DNA from 4 places in the Streptomyces nigra genome. Region 1 is predicted to be linked to each of the others. Evidence: riboswitches for the same ligand, from Rfam matches in the RefSeq annotation. Region 1 holds a riboswitch; each other region holds the start of a gene.
The links. Region 1 has a riboswitch for cyclic di-AMP ahead of DC008_RS20295 (transglycosylase SLT domain-containing protein). Riboswitches for the same ligand answer to the same signal wherever they lie in the genome.
Positions count from the first base shown of each region.

Region 1 (4,482 bases):
GCGCCTCGGCGAGCCGGTCGTCGTCGCTGAGGTCGGAGTCCAGCAGCTCGCACAGGGCGATGTCCTCCGGCAGCCCCAGGCGCTCCGCACGCTCGCGCAGCCGCAGCACCGGCAGCGTCGGGATGCCCTCGCGCAGATCGGTGCCGGGCGTCTTGCCGGACTCATGGGAGTCGCTCGCGATGTCCAGGACGTCGTCCGCCAGCTGGAAGGCGACCCCGAGCCGCTCGCCGTACTGCGTGAGCACGTCGACCACGGTCTCGTCGGCGCCCGACATCATCGCCCCGAAGCGGCAGGACACCGCGACCAGCGAGCCGGTCTTGCCGCTCAGCACATCGAGATAGTGCTCCACGGGGTCCCGGCCGTCCTGCGGCCCGGCCGTCTCCAGGATCTGCCCGGTGACCAGCCGCTCGAACGCCTCGGCCTGCACCCGCACCGCCTCCGGCCCGAGGTCGGCCAGGATGTGCGAGGCGCGCGCGAAGAGGAAGTCGCCGGTCAGGACCGCGACGGAGTTCCCCCAGCGGGTGTTCGCGCTGTCCACCCCGCGCCGGACCTCGGCCTCGTCCATCACGTCGTCGTGGTACAGCGTCGCCAGATGCGTCAGCTCCACCACCACGGCCGACGGCACGATCCCCGGGGCATACGGGTCCCCGAAGCGCGCGGCGAGCATCACCAGCAGTGGCCTGAAGCGCTTCCCGCCCGCCCGCACCAGATGCTGGGCGGCCTCGGTGATGAAGGGGACCTCACTCTTGGTGGCTTCGAGCAGTCCCTCCTCGACAGCCGCCAATCCGGCCTGGACATCGGCTTCCAGAGCCTGGTCCCGCACGCTCAGCCCGAACGGCCCGACGACGGTCACGAGGGGTCTCCTGTCTGCTGGTGTCTTTCGGCTGGTTACACGGTTTGTCGATAGGTCGCTGCCATCACTCAAGTCAGCGTATCCGGTCACGTTTCGATCACCGATGCCGCCCACCCGTCCACCACGGGCGACATCGGTCCACGGTCGGTATGTTTTTCGATCACCTGATAAGGGTGGAGATTCATCGATTTATCGGCATGTCACTGTGTGTAGCCACGCTGGCACCCGCCACTCCGCATCGCCGATCACGGACCCGCTCCGTACGGCAGCCCGTCTACCCCGGCCCGCCCCGGAGACGCCCTCTCCGCCACCTCCGCCCTGTCCGGCCACTCGGCACCCGCACACCCCCGCGCCCGACACCCACTCAACGACATGCACGGCACGCGAGGTTCCCCGACGTATCCGCAAAACGGACTTTCCGAACTCAAGGGACAGATAGGCGAGCTGACGAGGCCCGTCCGACGAGCAGGCAATAAACGGGGAGTTGGAGCCATTGCCCGATTTGCCGTTGTTGTGATCGCCGTGAGTTGGGTCACGCGACGCCGCCCCCCACCCCTTCCCGCCGGACCCCTTCGTCGCCTTACGACAAAAGCGAGTTGAGCGTTGGCAACCGCAAAGGATCAAGTACCCCATACGCCCCAGACCATGGTCAACTAGCACGTCAGGTGTCTGCGGCACTTGTTCCCGACATGTGCTCTCGCATACGTTCCGCTCTGTCGGGCGGACGCCGAATCCTGCCGCCGCCCGAGTCATCCACCTACGCACTCACGCACGGCAGGAGCGGGGGACCCAGGTAAGTCGCCGTACCGGACGCCTTGATGGCGCCCGGTCCGGCTAGGGGTGAAGTCGCGTCGTCCCACGACGACACGACCGGGCATCTCCCGCCCGAACCCGACAGCTCACCTCGCAGGCGCCGGAGAGGAACGAACAGCGCCATGTCCCGAGGCAAGCACCGCCGCACCCGTACCAGCCCGCTCGCCCGCCGCGTCATCGCCGCCGGCACCGGTACCGCCGCCCTCGCGCTCCCCCTGCTGGGCGCCACCACCGCGAGCGCCGCCGAGCCCGCCAAGGTCTCCACCGTGGCCAAGACCGGCTCGGTCAGCTACACCACCAAGAAGGGCGACACCCTCTACGGGATCGCCGACCGCTACGACGCCAAGGGCGGCTGGCGTCAGCTCTACAAGGACAACCGCAAGGCCATCGGCGACAACCCCCGGCTGATCCACCCGGGTGTCGACCTGAAGGTCCGCGCCACGAAGAAGGCCACGCCTGCCAAGGCGAACACCGCGTCCGCCCCCGTCAAGAAGTCCGCCGTCGCCCAGGCCACCCAGGCCTCCGCGAAGACCTACGCGAACAACCTCGACGGCTGGATCCGCGAGGCGCTGGACATCATGGCGCAGAAGGGGATCCCCGGCAGCTACGAGGGCATCCACCGCAACATCATGCGGGAGTCCTCGGGCAACCCGGCCGCCATCAACAACTGGGACTCCAACGCCGTCGCGGGCACCCCGTCCAAGGGCCTGCTCCAGGTCATCGACCCGACCTTCGCGGCGTACCACGTGGCGGGCACCGCGTACGACCCCTTCGACCCGGTCGCGAACATCACGGCCGCGTGCAACTACGCGGCCGCGCGCTACGGCTCGATCGACAACGTGAACGGCCCCTACTAGGCCCCACGTTTTCCGGCCCACGTCCCGGCCGTGTTCCGCCGGCGCTTCCCCTGTCCGACAGATCTAGTGGGGGAACTCGGCCAGGCTGCAGGCGAAGAGTCTCTCGAGGACGACGGCGATGCCGTCGTCCTCGTTGGACAAGGTGATCTCGTCCGCGACCGCCTTGAGCTCCGGGTGCGCGTTGGCCATCGCCACCCCGTGGGCCGCCCAGTCGAACATGGGGATGTCGTTGGGCATGTCCCCGAAGGCGATCGTCTCGTGCGGGCCCAGACCGAGGTGCTCGGCGGCGAGCGCGAGGCCGGTCGCCTTGGTGATGCCGCATGGCTGGAGTTCGACGGTGCCCGGCCCCGACATGGTGACCGTCGCCAGCGAACCCACCACCGCGCGGGCCGTCGCCGCCAACTCGTCGTCGGTCAGCGTCGGATGGCGCAGCAGCACCTTGCTGATCGGTTCGCACCACAGGTCGTCGCGGTGCCGCACCCGCACGGCCGGCAGGGTGGGGTGCGGCATCAGATACCCCGGCTCGATGAGCGTGAGCCCGTCGACGCCGTCCTGGTCGACCGCCGCGTACACCTGTCCCACCTCGGCCTCGATCTTGCCGAGGGCGGTCTCCGCCAGGTCCCGCTCCAGGGTGATGGACCACAGCAGACGGTTCCGGCCGGCGTCGTAGAGCTGCGCGCCCTGTCCGCACACCGCCAGTCCCCTGCTGCCCAGCACGTCCAGGAGGGGCCGCACCCTGGGCGCCGGGCGTCCCGTCACCACCAGGTGCTGGGCACCGGCCACCGCCGCCTGCGCGAGGGCCGCGAGGGACCGGTCGGAGAGCGTGTCGTCACCTCGGAGGAGGGTCCCGTCCAGGTCAGTGGCGATGAGTGAATATGCGATCGGTGCGGCCATGATCAGAGAATACGGACAGGAAGGCCCATCGACTCGACCTGAACCGGACGGCTGCTCGGTTCACATGAGTTGACACTCGTTCCGGTCCCAGTTGTGTCCAAGCGCGCACAACCAGCGCCCGTTTATGGCGATTTCGCCCCACGCGATCATCCCGGTCTTTCTCTCGGCCGTCCTGTCGGCCTTCTTGTCGGCCTTCCTGCGGGCGAGTTGGGGCCGCTCCCCGGTGACGATGCCTGTGACGACACATGTGATGACGCGTGCGACGCCACGGCCGGCCCCGGCCACCTGGGGCGGAGCCGATCGCCCTCCCCGGCGTCCCTGGCATGTTCACCCTGCCCAAGACAGCCACCTCACCCGTAACGTGGGCCCGACCACATGGCTTACGGAGCGTATGAGAGTGAGGCAGCACCCCATGCCCCCCTTCGATCTCCCCGAGGGCGACCCCTTCGGCGCGCACAACCTGCCGTACGGCGTCTTCTCCCTCCCGGGCACGGACTCCGCGCGCCGGGTGGGCGTCCGGCTCGGCGACCACGTCCTCGACGCGGGCCGCGCGGCCGAGGCGCTCGGCTCGCCGTACGCCCCGCTGCTCGCCCAGGAGTCGCTGAACCCGCTGCTCGCCGCGGGCCGCACCACCTGGTCGGACGTCCGGCGGGCGCTGACCGCCTGGGTGACGGTGCCGGCGCACCAGGAGGTGGTCGCGGACCTGTTCCACCCGCTCTCCTCCGTGACGCTGCACCTTCCGTTCGACGTCGCGGACTACGTCGACTTCTACGCCTCCGAGAACCACGCCCGGAACGTCGGCCAGATCTTCCGCCCGGACGCCGAGGACTCCCTCACCCCCAACTGGAAGCACCTGCCGATCGGCTACCACGGCCGCTCCGGCACGGTGGTCGTCTCCGGGACGGACGTCGTCCGCCCCTCCGGCCAGCGCAAGGCCCCCAGCGACCCGGCGCCGGTCTTCGGCCCGTCCGTCCGCCTGGACATCGAGGCCGAGGTCGGCTTCGTCGTCGGCAAGCCGTCCGCGATGGGCGCCCCGGTCCCGCTCGGCGACTTCCGTGAGCACGT
Region 1 is NZ_CP029043.1:4,360,494-4,364,975, reverse strand. Features, by position in the region: gene DC008_RS20300 (polyprenyl synthetase family protein) at 1-853, opposite strand, end outside; cyclic di-AMP (ydaO/yuaA leader) riboswitch at 1,606-1,781, shown strand; gene DC008_RS20295 (transglycosylase SLT domain-containing protein) at 1,789-2,523, shown strand; gene DC008_RS20290 (HAD family hydrolase) at 2,587-3,417, opposite strand; gene fahA (fumarylacetoacetase) at 3,830-4,482, shown strand, end outside.

Region 2 (4,482 bases), 1.3 Mb from region 1:
GGCGCGGGCCCTGTCCGAGGGCACCGACAAGCACACCGCCGAGGAGTACGCCGCCGAGCTGGAGCGCTGCGGCGCCACCCTCGACGCCTACGCCGACCACCCGGGCGTGCGCGTCAGCCTGGAGGTGCCGGTCTCCCGGCTCCCGAAGGCGCTGGACCTGCTCGCCGACGCGCTCAGGGCGCCGCTGTTCGCCGACGCCGAGGTGGAGCGCCTGGTGCGCAACCGCCTCGACGAGATCCCGCACGAGCTGGCGAACCCGTCGCGCCGGGCGGCCAAGGAGCTGTCCCGGCAGCTGTTCCCGGCGTCCTCGCGCATGTCGCGCCCGCGCCAGGGCACCGAGGAGACCGTCGCCGGCATCGACTCCGCGGCCGTACGCGCCTTCTTCGAGCGGCATGTCCGCCCCGCCACCTCCACCGTCGTGGTCGTCGGCGACCTGACCGGCGTCGACCTGGACGCCCTGCTGGGCGACAGCCTGGGCGCCTGGACCGGTTCGCAGGCCGAGCCGCGGCCCGTCCCGCCGGTCACCGCGGACGACACCGGGCGGGTCGTCATCGTGGACCGCCCCGGCGCCGTCCAGACGCAGCTGCTGATCGGCCGGATCGGACCCGACCGGCACGACCGCGTATGGCCGGCGCAGGTGCTCGGCACGTACTGCCTCGGCGGCACCCTCACCTCCCGCCTGGACAAGGTCCTGCGCGAGGAGAAGGGCTACACGTACGGCGTGCGCGCGTTCGGCCAGGTCCTGCGCTCGGCGCCGGACGGCACCGGCGCCTCGATGCTCGCCATCACCGGCTCCGTCGACACCCCCAACACCGGCCCCGCCCTGGACGACCTGTGGACCGTCCTGCGCGGGATCGCCGCCGAGGGACTCACCGACGCCGAGCGGGACTTCGCCGTGCAGAACCTCGTCGGGGTGGCGCCGCTGAAGTACGAGACGGCCGCCGCCGTGGCGGGCACCCTGGCCGACCAGGTCGAGCAGCATCTGCCCGACGACTACCAGGCGAAGCTGTACCAGCAGCTCGCCGCCACCGGCACCGTCGAGGCCACGGCCGCGGTCGTCAGCGCCTTCCCGGCGGACCGCCTCGTCACGGTCCTCGTCGGGGACGCCTCGGCGATCCGGGAGCCCGTGGAGGCCCTCGGCATCGGTGAAGTCACCGTCGTGACGGCCGAGTAGAGGATTCGCCGGCCCCGCGACGGACCGGCGCGCGAGGCGAGCCCCGGTGACGGCTGTGTCACCGGGGCTCCCTTATGCCCGAATTGATGCGGAGGTTGCCTGTCTGCCCTGTGGGATGCACTACAAAAGCCCCGATCCGTTTGGGAATTGAAAGCCGCCCCGCTTAGCGTCTTCCGGGCTGTTCGTCCAGCAGTGCGCCGCGTCCGCGGCACCGGACAGTCATCGCCGAGTCCCCGTACGGCGCGAGCCAGGGGAGCCGGGGACCCATCGCAGTCCCTGGGGTGAATCGGACGCCCGCGCAGCCGCGAGGGGGCCCGTAGGAGACCTTCCTGCTCCGAACCCGTCAGCTAACCCGGTAGGCGAGAGGGAAGGAAAGGATCAGCCACCACATGGCGTTCAGCTGCGCCTCGGGGAAGAACCGCCCCTCCGGGAAGCACCGCAAGCCCGGCCGGTTCGAGCGCACCACGGCCCGCGCGGCCGGTGTCGCCGCCCTCACCGCCACCGGCGTCGTGGGCACCCTCGCGGCCCCGGCGCTGGCCGCCGAGCCCGCCGCGGAGCAGACCGGCCTCATCCCGGTCGTCGCCGTCGAGGACACGATCGCCCTCCAGATCGACGCGCAGGCCGCCGCCCAGGAGCGGGCCGCCGCCGAGGCCGCGGCCCGTAAGCAGGCCGCCGAGGAGGCCGCGCGCCACCTGGCCGCCGAGAAGGCCAAGGAGGAGCGCGAGGCCAAGGAGCGCGCCGCCCGGGAGGCCGAGCGCAAGCGCCTGCTCTCCTACGTATCCCCGATCGCCGGGTCGTACGTGTCCACCTCGTACCAGTCCGGCGGGGCCGTCTGGTCCTCCGGCAGCCACACCGGTATCGACTTCCACGCCGCGAGCGGCACCTCCGTGCACGCGGTCGGCGCCGGCACCGTCGTGGAGGCCGGCTGGGGCGGCGCCTACGGCAACAACGTCGTGATCAAGATGAACGACGGCACCTACACCCAGTACGGCCACCTGTCGTCCATCGGCGTCTCGGTCGGCCAGACCGTGACCCCCGGCCAGCAGATCGGCCTGTCCGGCGCCACCGGCAACGTCACCGGGGCGCATCTGCACTTCGAGGCGCGCACCACCGCCGAGTACGGCTCCGACATCGACCCCGTCGCCTACCTCCGCTCGCACGGCGTCGACATCTGAGACCTCCGGCGTCTCCGACCGCCTTACCGCAGCCCCGGCTCCCGAGCCGGGGCTTTCGGTCTTTCTGGACAATGACTGTCCAAAAAATATCCATGGATTCCGGCCTGCCGTCGGAAATTGACGCTCCTTGCCATAGAGTCGCTGAACACACGTCATTCGTCGACGTTTCACGGGGATTAAGGCGGAGGTCGGCATGCGTATTCCGGCGCACTCGGTGTGCACCGCGATCCGGGACGACATCGTCGCCGGTGTCCTGGAGCGCGGCGGCCGTCTCACGGAGGAAGTCCTCGCCCGCCGCTACGGCGTCTCCCGTGTCCCCGTGCGCGAGGCACTGCGCACCCTGGAGGCGGAGGGCTTCGTGGTGACCCGCCGGCACGCGGGCGCGTGCGTGGCGGAGCCGACCGAGCAGGAGGCCGCGGACGTGCTGGAGATGCGCACCCTGCTGGAACCCCTCGGCGCCGCCCGGGCCGCCCAGCGGCGCACCGAGGCCCACCTCAAGGTGCTGCGCGGGCTGGTCAGGCTGGGGCAGGAGCGGGCCAGGGGCGGCAACAGCGAGGATCTGCGCTCGCTGGGCGGCTGGTTCCACGAGACGCTGGCCCAGGCGTCCGGCAGTACCGCGCTGACCTCGACGCTGACCCAGCTGCGGCACAAGATCGCCTGGATGTACACCGTGCAGGCGTCCGCCGACCCCGCGGAGATCTGGGCCGAGCACGGCGCGATCGTGGACGCGGTGGCGCGCGGCGACGGCGAACGCGCCCGCGCGCTCACCACCCTGCACACCGAGCGCGGGCTGTCCGCGCACCGGCTGCGCTTCGGCTCGGGCGGCGACCGCACGGAGCGTGTGAGGAATTCGCAACATGCCGTAAACATGCCGAGCCTGCGGAATTAACACCGGCACCGTATACAAAGAAGAGCAATTTCGGGGCGGTGAATTCCCGCTGCCCTTTTTCGGGTGCTCGGGTAATTATGGAGCCCGCCGCCGTGAGATTCCATGCGCTCCGGGCGGTAATGCGGTGGGAAAGACCAAGCCGCGCCCGCCGGTCAGGCGGACGCGGCTTCCTGGTTCCGTGCGGGATACCCGCCCGGACCCCTCAGACCGTCGCGGGCAGTTCGTCGAGGCCCTCGGCGACCAGCTTGGCCAGACGGTCGAGGGCGGCGTCCGCGCCCTCGGCGTCGGAGGCCAGGACGATCTCCTCGCCACCCTGGGCGCCCAGGCCCAGGACGGCCAGCATCGAGGCCGCGTTGACGGGGTTGCCGTCGGCCTTGGCGATGGTCACCGGGACTCCCGTGGCCGTGGCGGCCCGGACGAAGATGGAGGCGGGGCGGGCGTGGAGACCCTCGGCCCAGCCGACGTTGACGCGGCGCTCAGCCATGTGTTGCTGCCCTTCGTGGTTCAGGGTTGTCTAGACCAGTTTCCCACACGAGGGGGGCCCGGCGGAACGGCCCGGGCGCCCCTGCCTCGACGGCCGCCGGATCCCGGCCCCGGCCCGCGGGACGTCGGGACCAGCCTGCCTCGCGCCGGTGTCGTACGCGAGCCGTAACCTGGCCCCATGCAGAGCGCCTCGGACCGGCACGTGTACCCCGCCCACTGGGAAGCCGACGTGGTGCTGCGCGACGGCGGCACCGCCCGCATCCGTCCCATCACCGTCGACGACGCCGAGCGCCTGGTCAGCTTCTACGAGCAGGTGTCGGACGAGTCGAAGTACTACCGCTTCTTCGCGCCCTACCCACGCCTGTCCGCCAAGGACGTCCACCGCTTCACGCACCACGACTTCGTGGACCGGGTGGGACTCGCGGCCACCGTCGGCGGCGAGTTCATCGCCACCGTGCGGTACGACCGGATCGGCGCCGACGGGACGCCCGCGTCCGCCCCCGCCGACGAGGCCGAGGTCGCCTTCCTCGTCCAGGACGCCCACCAGGGGCGCGGCGTCGCCTCCGCCCTGCTCGAGCACATCGCGGCGGTCGCCCGGGAGCGCGGCATACGCCGGTTCGCCGCCGAGGTGCTGCCCGCCAACAACAAGATGATCAAGGTGTTCACGGACGCCGGGTACACCCAGAAGCGCAGCTTCGAGGACGGCGTCGTCCGTCTGGAGTTCGACCTGGAGCCCACCGACCGCTCGCTCGCCGTGCAGT
Region 2 is NZ_CP029043.1:5,690,218-5,694,699, forward strand. Features, by position in the region: gene DC008_RS26355 (M16 family metallopeptidase) at 1-1,174, shown strand, start outside; cyclic di-AMP (ydaO/yuaA leader) riboswitch at 1,388-1,551, shown strand; gene DC008_RS26360 (M23 family metallopeptidase) at 1,564-2,349, shown strand; gene DC008_RS26365 (GntR family transcriptional regulator) at 2,543-3,238, shown strand; gene DC008_RS26370 (HPr family phosphocarrier protein) at 3,441-3,722, opposite strand; gene DC008_RS26380 (bifunctional acetate--CoA ligase family protein/GNAT family N-acetyltransferase) at 3,900-4,482, shown strand, end outside.
Region 2: it holds a riboswitch for cyclic di-AMP, as region 1 does, so the genes downstream of both, DC008_RS26360 (M23 family metallopeptidase) here and DC008_RS20295 (transglycosylase SLT domain-containing protein) in region 1, are expected to answer to the same signal.

Region 3 (4,482 bases), 2.1 Mb from region 1:
TACGGGTCGCAGGGCGACATCGTGCGGGTGCATCCCGGCGAGGAGTGGCTCCACGTCCTCAAGGGGCGGCTGCGGCTGCGCCTCGGCGACACCACCCACCGGCTCGCCCCCGGGGACAGCGCGCACTTCGACTCGCTCACCCCGCACCGCATCGCCGCCGAGGACGACGGCGGGGTCGAGCTGCTGTTCGTCCACACCCTGTTGCAGAGCCCCACGGCCACCCTGTGCCTGGGCCCGACCCCTGGAGTGACGCCATGAGCGACATGGAGGAGAAGTTCCCGCGCGCCCTGTGGGTGCGGCTCATCATCTACATCGCGGTGGGGCACGTCTTCGCCGCCTTCGTCTACTTCCTCTTCGAGGCGGGCGGCGGGCAGTAGACGTACCCCGTGCCCCTCGGGCCGTACCCCGCGTCCCTCAGTCGATCAGGCGCTCCCGCAGGCGCTCCCGGGCCTCCGGCGTGAGCCGCAGGCCCTGCCCCAGGTAGGTGTCGACGTCGCCCCAGGTCGCGTCGATCGTGTCGAAGGCCGCCGTCAGGTACTCCGCCCGCGCGTCGAACAGCGGGCTCAGCAGCTCCATGACCTCGGGCGAGTAGGCCGAGGGGTTGCTGCCGCTGCGCCGTACCTTGTAGCGGCGGTGCTTCTCGTTGGACTTCAGGTAGTCGGTGACGATCGCCTCGCGCTCGACGCCGACGGCGAGCAGCGTCACCGCGATCGACAGGCCGGCGCGGTCCTTGCCGGCCGCGCAGTGCATCAGGGCCGGGACGCTGTCCTCCACCAGAGACTGCAGGATCCGGGAGTGCTCGGCGGTCCGGTCCGTGACCATCGAGCGGTAGGAGGCGATCATCCGGTCGGCGCCCTTGCCGTCGGCCAGGATCTCCCGCAGCTGGTCGAGGTCGCCGTCCCGGACCATCTTCCAGAACTCCGCGCCGTCCGCCGGGTCGGACAGCGGCAGGTTCACATTGCGGACGCCCGGCAGCTCGACGTCGGGGCCCTCCAGCTTCTGGTCCGCCGCGTTGCGGAAGTCGAAGATCGTGTGCAGGCCCAGCGAGTCGAGGAAGGCGGCGTCCTCGGGGGTGGCGTGGGCGAGGTGGCCGCTGCGGAACAGCACGCCGTGCCGCACCCGTCGTCCGTCGACGGTGGGCAGGCCGCCCACATCGCGGAAGTTGCGCACACCGGCCAGTTCGGGCTCGGTCGACGGGATCTGCTGCGTCACGGGGGCTCCTCCCGGTCGGCCCCGCCGGCGCGGCTCGGCGATGAGGCCGGCGAGGTGCGACTCCGACGATACGACATGGCTGCGTGCGCCATTCAGTTGTCCACAGGGGATGACTCGGTGGCAATGGGTCGAAACGGGCGAAAGTCGGCTGATGTCATCTTTGTCAACGTGCACTTCGTCCGGTTTTGCGGGCACCTCATGTCGTATTCGGATCGGAATCGACGGGAAGGTTCAATGGGTCGGATATCCATCGGAGTCACATCTGGGGTTTCTGTCCGAATTAATGCCTTCATTCCAACTCGCTCCGTAATAAGGAAAGCTGGAGCGGCGTCACGTGAGGAGCGTCATATCCGTGACGGTGCGTCGCCCGTCATGTCCACGTAATCATCGTGCTTTTCCCGGGACTTCGAGCAAAGAGGTCCCTTCGAAATGCACGCAGGGTGACCGTTGAATGCCGTAAGGGATCAAGGTGAACGCATTCGGGCGGAACCCCTCACTTGTTCCCTTGCGTCTCTCTCGCTTACGTTCGCCACCAATCCGGACGGACGCCTAATCCTGCCGCCGACCGGAATCCGCGCACACTCACCCGTACACGGCAGGAGCGGGGGACCCACAGGTACATCGCCTGTTCCGGTCTCCGGAACAGGCTTGGGGTCAAGTCGCGTCCCGACGCGACCGGGCATCTCCAGCCCGCACCCGACAGCTCACCTCGCAGGCGCCGGAGAGGAATTCGTCATGCCCGCGAAGGGTAAGCACCGCCGTCCCAAGTCCCTGCGCCTCACCCGGACGATCGCCGTCGCCGGAACCGGTGGCGCCGCTCTCGCGCTGCCGCTGATCGGGGCCACCGGCGCAAACGCCGCGACCGGCCAGTCCGTTCCGGAGAAGGCGGTCCAGTCCGTCCAGGTCGCCGCCAAGAAGGCCCCGGCGCAGAAGGCCTCCGCCCAGAAGACGCGCACCTACGAGGTGAAGCGCGGTGACTACCTCGCGAAGATCGCCGACCAGCAGGACGTCCGCGGCGGCTGGAAGAAGCTCTACGCCGACAACCGTGAGGCCGTCGGCGCCGACCCGTCGCTCATCCACCCGGGTCTGAAGCTGTCGATCGGCACCAAGGCCGAGGGCGCCGCCCCGAAGGCGTCCGCCCCGGCCCCGTCCGCGTCGAAGTCCTCGGCGAAGCCCGCCGCCAAGCCCGCCGCGCCGCAGAAGGCCGCCCCGGCCGCCCAGAGCGCCGACGAGGCGAGCACCGTCAACGGCTTCAGCGCCCCGGTCTCCGCCTCCGCCGTCGGCACCTCGTACAAGGTCGCGGGCAGCATGTGGTCCAGCGGCTACCACACCGGTGTGGACTTCTCCGCCCCCACCGGCACCCCCCTGAAGGCGGTCGGTGCCGGCACCGTCGTCTCCGCCGGCTGGGGCGGCGCGTACGGCAACCAGGTCGTCATCCGGCTCGCCGACGGCTACTACGCCCAGTACGCCCACCTGTCCTCGCTGTCCGTCTCCAGCGGCCAGACGGTGACCGCGGGCCAGCAGATCGGCCTCTCCGGCGCGACCGGCAACGTGACCGGTCCGCACCTGCACTTCGAGATCCGCACCGCGCCGGGCTACGGCTCGGATGTGGACCCGGTGGCCTACCTCCGCTCCAAGGGCGTCGCCATCGGCTGACCCCCGCACACGGCGCGCACCACCTCCCTGACACGCATGCGCACCACCTGCCTGACACGCACGCCGAAGGCCGGACCCCACCCCCGGGTCCGGCCTTCGGCCTGTCGTCGTGGGCCCGCGGGTGCACGCGCGGGCGTTTCGGCGGTCAACGCCCCTGTGCGGAGCCGTATTCCGGACTTGGTGAAGGCTTTGGCAGTGGCTTATCTCACCGCTCGTCAACCCCTTCCTACGGTCGCGTAGGTCACATCGGAAGGTGAATCATGTCCCGACGTGACAGACGATTCGAAGAGTGACAGCAGAGCAGTGATCGGGTCGTACGTCGCGGTGGGGGACAGCTTCACCGAGGGCGTCGGCGACCCCGGCCCCGACGGGTCGTTCGTCGGCTGGGCCGACCGGTTCGCGGTCCTTCTGGCCGACCGGCGTCCCGAGGGCGACTTCGGGTACGCGAACCTCGCCGTGCGCGGGCGACTGCTGGACCAGATCGTGGCGGAACAGGTCCCCAAGGCCGTCGAACTCGCCCCGGACCTGGTGTCGTTCTGCGCGGGCGGCAACGACATCCTGCGGCCCGGCACCGACCCCGACGAGGTCGCCGAACGGTTCGAGCGGGCCGTCGTCCGGCTCACCTCGGCCGCCGGCACCGTGATGGTGACGACGGGCTTCGACACCCGTGGCGTACCCGTGCTGAAGCACCTGCGCGGCAAGATCGCCACCTACAACGGGCACGTCCGCGCCATCGCCGACCGCTACGGCTGCCCGGTGCTCGACCTGTGGTCCCTGCGGACCGTCCAGGACCGCCGGGCCTGGGACAGCGACCGGCTCCACCTCTCTCCCGAGGGGCACACGCGCGTGGCGCTGCGCGCGGGCCAGGTCCTGGGCCTCGAGATCCCGGCCGACCCGGACCAGCCCTGGCCGCCGCTGCCACCCCGGGGGACGCTGGAGATCCGCCGCGACGACGTCCAGTGGGCGCGCGAGTACCTGGTGCCGTGGATCGGACGGCGGCTGCGCGGCCAGTCCTCGGGGGACCATGTGACGGCCAAGGGCACGCTCTCGCCGTACGACATCAAGATGCGGATCGAGTCGGTGGCCTGACCCGGGGGGACGGACGGGGGGGCGCGGCGCCGCCCGGGGGCCCCGCCGGTCCCGGGCGGCGGCCGCTCAGCGCGGCGAGGCCGTCAACGCGGCCCGGTCCAGGCCCAGTTCCCGGGCCAGCGCCTCGTCCACCCACTCCTGCGCCCGCGCGCGGGACAGCGACCCGGGATACGACGTCAGCTGGACGGCGAGCCCGTCCAGGAGGGCGGTCAGGCGCAGCGCGGCGGCCGCCGGGTCCGGGCACGCGAACTCGCCCGCCTCCGCGCCCTCGGCGAGGACCCCGGCGAGGGCGCTCTTCCACTGCCGGTCGAGCTCACGGGTGACCTCCCGCAGGGCGGGTTCGCGCAACGCGGCCGCCCACCCCTCGATCCACAGCCGCCAGCCCTTGGCCTGACCGGTCGGCGCGTACCACCGCACGGCCGCCCGAAGCCGCCGTACCGCCGTCGTACGGCGGCCCAGGATGCCGCGCAGCCGCGCCAGGTCGCCCTCGGCCGCGTGGGCGAACGCGGCGGCGACCAGCTTCTC
Region 3 is NZ_CP029043.1:6,465,121-6,469,602, forward strand. Features, by position in the region: gene DC008_RS29695 (helix-turn-helix domain-containing protein) at 1-258, shown strand, start outside; gene DC008_RS29700 (DUF6126 family protein) at 255-377, shown strand; gene DC008_RS29705 (tyrosine-protein phosphatase) at 415-1,212, opposite strand; cyclic di-AMP (ydaO/yuaA leader) riboswitch at 1,782-1,943, shown strand; gene DC008_RS29710 (LysM peptidoglycan-binding domain-containing M23 family metallopeptidase) at 1,948-2,868, shown strand; gene DC008_RS29715 (SGNH/GDSL hydrolase family protein) at 3,172-3,957, shown strand; gene DC008_RS29720 (TetR/AcrR family transcriptional regulator) at 4,024-4,482, opposite strand, start outside.
Region 3: it holds a riboswitch for cyclic di-AMP, as region 1 does, so the genes downstream of both, DC008_RS29710 (LysM peptidoglycan-binding domain-containing M23 family metallopeptidase) here and DC008_RS20295 (transglycosylase SLT domain-containing protein) in region 1, are expected to answer to the same signal.

Region 4 (4,482 bases), 3.4 Mb from region 1:
CGGTGGGCCGCCGACTGCCGTGCGGCGGGTCTCGCCGTGGGCTGCTTCCGTCCGCCTTCCGTGCCGGACGGCGTCTCACGGCTGCGGCTGACCGCCCGCGCGGACCTCTCCGAGGGGCAGATCGAACGCGCTGTACAGGTCATCGGTACGACACGACCATGAGTCGGCGTGACACGGCCGGGCGGAACCGGGACGGGCAGAAACGATCAGAAATGGTCAGGACTGGAGTGCGGCCGTGAAGCCCGCCCAGCTCTCGGGGAGAAGAGCAGCGCGGGGCCGGCCGGATCCTTGGAGTCGCGCACGGCCAGCAGGCCGGTCCAGGGGCCCGCGTGCGGCCGGGCCGTCTCGACGCAGTTGTTCGCCCCGGTGCTGTAACTGCTGCGCAGCCATCGTGCGTCCGGGAGTTCGGTGCTCGACCTGAGGTTCCGAGGCAGTGCGGTCATGGTGCCTCCTTACGCGCCGCCACCTATCGCGGCGATGTGATCCAGCGATTCCTCGGGCGAAAGGGCGTGGAGCCGAAGGGTGTCGAAGGCCTCCGTGTAGGCCTGGAGGTCTTCTTTCCGTTCGAGATAGAGGCTACTCGTCAAGTGGTCGAGAACAACCACGTCCAGATCAGAAGTGCTCGAAAATGAGAAGATAACGAAAGGCCCGGTGACGCCGACATGCTCACCGGCCGTGAACGGCAGCACCTGCAGGGTGACTTGGGGCAGCCGCGCCGCCTCCACCAGCCGCTCCAGCTGGCGCCGCATCACCTCGGGGCCTCCGACCTCCCGGCGCAGCACCGCCTCGTCCAGCACCGCGCTGAACCGCAGCGGCGGATCGGCCCGCAGCACCTCCTGCCTGGCCAGCCGCACCGCGACCAACGCGTCGATCCGGTCGTCGGTGCCGTCGTCCGTCCCGCCGGTCGCCGCCCGGGTCACCGCCCGCGCGTACTCGGGCGTCTGCAACAGGCCGGGCACCACGGACGTCTCCAGCGTGCGCATCGCGCGGGCCTGGGACTCCAGACTGATGAAATCCCGGTACGCCGGCGGCAGGACCCCGCGGTAGGCGTGCCACCAGTGGTGCCGCCCGGCGCCGTCGGAGCCGGCCAGCGCCAGCAGCACCTCCCGGAGCCGCGCGTCCCGGACACCGTAGGCGTCGAGCAGTAAGCGCACATCGGCCGGTTTCACCCCGCTGGCACCGGTCTCGATACGGCTCACCTTGGACTGGTGCCAGCCCACCAGGCGGGCCGCCTCCCCACTGGTGAGCCCGGTCCCGGTGCGTAACGCACGCAGTTCCGCGCCCAGTTTCCGGCGGCGTACCGCCGGGCCGTGCTGCATGGGCAACTCCTTACTCCGACCGGGCCGCCCAAATACGGTCTGCCGTCGCAGAGTTCACCGCTTCGAGCGACAGATATATGCATATCTTGGCGGATCGCCACCCGTGACCGCCGCGGTGATGGCAGTCTGGCGGCGAAGCACCAGTCCGGGACCGTACTCGAACCCTCCGCTCCGTGTCGGACTGCGGTCCCGTGGGAAAGGGACGACGTCGCCATGGCAGACCATCTGGAAGCATCCGTCACTCTGCCGAGCGATCCCGCCTCGGTCTCCGCGGCCCGGTCCTATGTGGTCACCACACTCGCCGAGTGGGGACTGCCGTCGGACACGGACACGGCGGACACCATCCGGCTCATCGTCTCCGAACTCACCACGAACGCGGTACAGCACACCCTGGGGCAGTCGCCCACCTTCACGGTGGACCTCGAGCTCGACCGTGACGAGCAGCTGCGCATCGGGGTGACCGACAGTCATCCCCGGTTCCCCAAACGGCTTCCGGCCGCCGTCCAGCAGGACAACGGCCGGGGCATGGTGATCATTCGCTGGCTGACCGCCGAGTGCGGCGGCCGGCTCCGGGTGTGGCCGACCCGTGAGGGCGGCAAGACGGTCTCCATCGAGCTGCCGTGGACCGTACCGGCCTCGCCGGTCACGGTCGCGACGCCGCAGGACACCCCCTAGAAGCGCCGCGTGGCGCCGCACCGGGCGCCATGCGGCCCGCTCCGCCCCCGTCGGCCCCGGGAGGCCCCGGAGGCGCCGGAGTGCCCGGCCCGTGCCGGACGCCCTCCGCGCCCCGGGAGGGCGCCGGCGGGGGTGGGGGCGCCGTCGGCGCCCCCACGAGGGTCACTTGACCCGGCCGTACCAGACGCTCCTGGTCCAGATCTTCTGCAGCCGGACCACGTCACCGCTCTTGGGGGAGTGCCAGATCTTGCCCTTACCCGCGTAGATGCCCACGTGGTAGACGTACGACCCCGAGTGGAAGAAGACCAGGTCCCCCGCCTTGCGGTTCGAGGCGGAGATGTGGCGGGTCTTGTTGTACTGCTGGGCCGCCGTGCGCGGCAGCTTCTTGCCGGCCTTCTTGAACGAGTACAGCGTGAGCCCGGAGCAGTCGAACCGGTTCGGCCCCGTGGCGCCCCACTTGTACGGGGAGCCCTTCTTCGAGGCCGCGATCTGAAGTGCCTTCGTCGCCGGCGTGGCGGCCTGCGCCTCCGAGGCGAGACCGGGCGTCACGATCGAGCCGCCCACCGCGGCGAGAGTGAGGGCCGAGGCCGTACCGGCCCTGGCCATGAGCGACGGGACACGATTGAGCGCAGTCATGCGCAACCCTTCGTCAGCCGCCTGTGAAGGATGACCTGTCGGATTCGGGCTGGCGAAGTTGCCCGGCCGCAATGTCGCGGCTTCACCCCAAGGGTTGCTCGGTTCGAACGAACGTCCGTACCGGCGACCCGTCTTGCTCGGGTCCTCCACTCCTGCCGATCCACTCCTGTCGACCGGTCATCCGGGCGGCGGCAGGACTCGGCGTCCGCCCGGATCGCCCCGCCGCTGCGGCGGGGTCTTGTCGTCAGTCAGGGATCTTGGCGCACGGAAGAACGAAAATCCCAACGGAACCGGGGATTTGTGGTGTTACTCACCACTCACCCGTTCGGGTGGACGCTACTGCGTTCGAGGTCGTCGCCGGATACCCGACGAGCCCCGGACCAGCGGCGGAAGGCTCAACCCGGGCTGTGCGTCCCGTCCCTGACGCAAGCCGTACGAGCGCGTGGACGGAGTGCGGAATACGCCGATGGGGGGTACGCCATTCGGTCCGTTTCGGCGCGTCGGCGGACGTTCCGAGCCGGGCGGCGTGCCCGGGACGCGGCTGTGGCGCCGTCAACTGTCGGAGCGCGCCACCGGCGTGGCACGAGCCGTGCGGCGCCGCCCGTCCGGGACGCGCGGCGCACGCTCCAGCGCCCGTACGCACGGTCCCGTCCCGCCCGACGCCGCGTCAGCGCCGGCGCGCCCCGGGGTGACGGCCGATCAACTCGTCCGCCGGAACCGGGACGTACGGCCGTTCGCGTGGTCACGGCCGCCGGAGACGCCGAGGCCGTGCGCCCCCGTCCGCTACAGCGGGGGCGCACGGCCGGTTCGCGGGGCCGGGTCAGGCGGCGGTGGCCGGTTCCCGGGCGGTGGTCGGCTCCGGGCTGGTGCCGTCGGCCTTGAGGCGGTCTCCGAGGAGGACCGCGCCGAGGCCGACGGCGGCCCACCAGGTCAGGGTGAGGGCGGGGCCGACCGCCGCGGCGCCGTCGAAGAAGGACACCGACCGCAGCAGGGTCGTGCCCGCGCCCGGCGGCAGCCACTGGCCGATGGTGCCGACCGGCTCCGGCAGCATCCGGGGCGCCGACGCCGCCCCGGAGAACGGGTTGCCGATCAGCATGACGGTGGCGGCCATCAGGCCGACGCCGGCCGGTCCGAGGAGGGCGGCGAGCCCGGCGACGGCGGCGCTCACGGCGAGGGTCATCAGCGCGAACACCCCGGCCTCCGCCCACCAGTCACCGGTGATCACACCCAGCCAGCTGTGCGCCAGCGCGGCGGCGATCAGGCCGATCAGGGCTGCGACGCCCGCGAGAGCGCCCGCGGCGCCCAGACCGCGCAGCCCCAGCAGGGTGACGGCGGCCCCCGCCGCCAGGCCCGCGAGGGCGAGCGGCAGCACGCTGGAGTTCAGGGCCGCCCCGCGCGGGTCCTCCTCGGGTGCGGGCACCACGTCGACGGTCTCCACCTGCGTCCCCTCGGCGGCCGCCTGTCCGGCCACCGCCTGCTGCAGCAGCTGGGCCACGGCCGGGCTCGCGGCGGACGCGGTCAGCAGCTTCGGCCCCTGGGGTGTCACCACGACCGCGCCGTACACGTCCCGGTCCTCGATGGCCTCGCGGGCGGCCGGCTCGTCGGCGTAGCGGTGCACGTCGAACGCGCCGTCGTGGGCGGACAGCTGTCGCTCCACCTGCGTCACGGCCGCGGCGGGCCCCGCCACGCCGAGCGGGAGGTCGCGCGGCGCGGTGCGGGCGGCCGGCCAGGCGAACGCCCACAGGGCGAGGGCGGCCAGTACGGGGACGAGCACGACCACCGCGACCAGGCGCCGGGGTGCGGGCTTCCTGGGCGGTGTGGCGGACGGCGAGGACATGGGATCTCCCGTGAT
Region 4 is NZ_CP029043.1:949,911-954,392, reverse strand. Features, by position in the region: gene DC008_RS04400 (8-amino-7-oxononanoate synthase) at 1-162, shown strand, start outside; partial or broken gene DC008_RS04395 (DUF397 domain-containing protein) at 217-443, opposite strand; gene DC008_RS04390 (helix-turn-helix domain-containing protein) at 453-1,319, opposite strand; gene DC008_RS04385 (ATP-binding protein) at 1,533-1,994, shown strand; gene DC008_RS04380 (C40 family peptidase) at 2,157-2,630, opposite strand; cyclic di-AMP (ydaO/yuaA leader) riboswitch at 2,634-2,831, opposite strand; gene DC008_RS04375 (ABC transporter permease) at 3,451-4,467, opposite strand.
Region 4: it holds a riboswitch for cyclic di-AMP, as region 1 does, so the genes downstream of both, DC008_RS04380 (C40 family peptidase) here and DC008_RS20295 (transglycosylase SLT domain-containing protein) in region 1, are expected to answer to the same signal.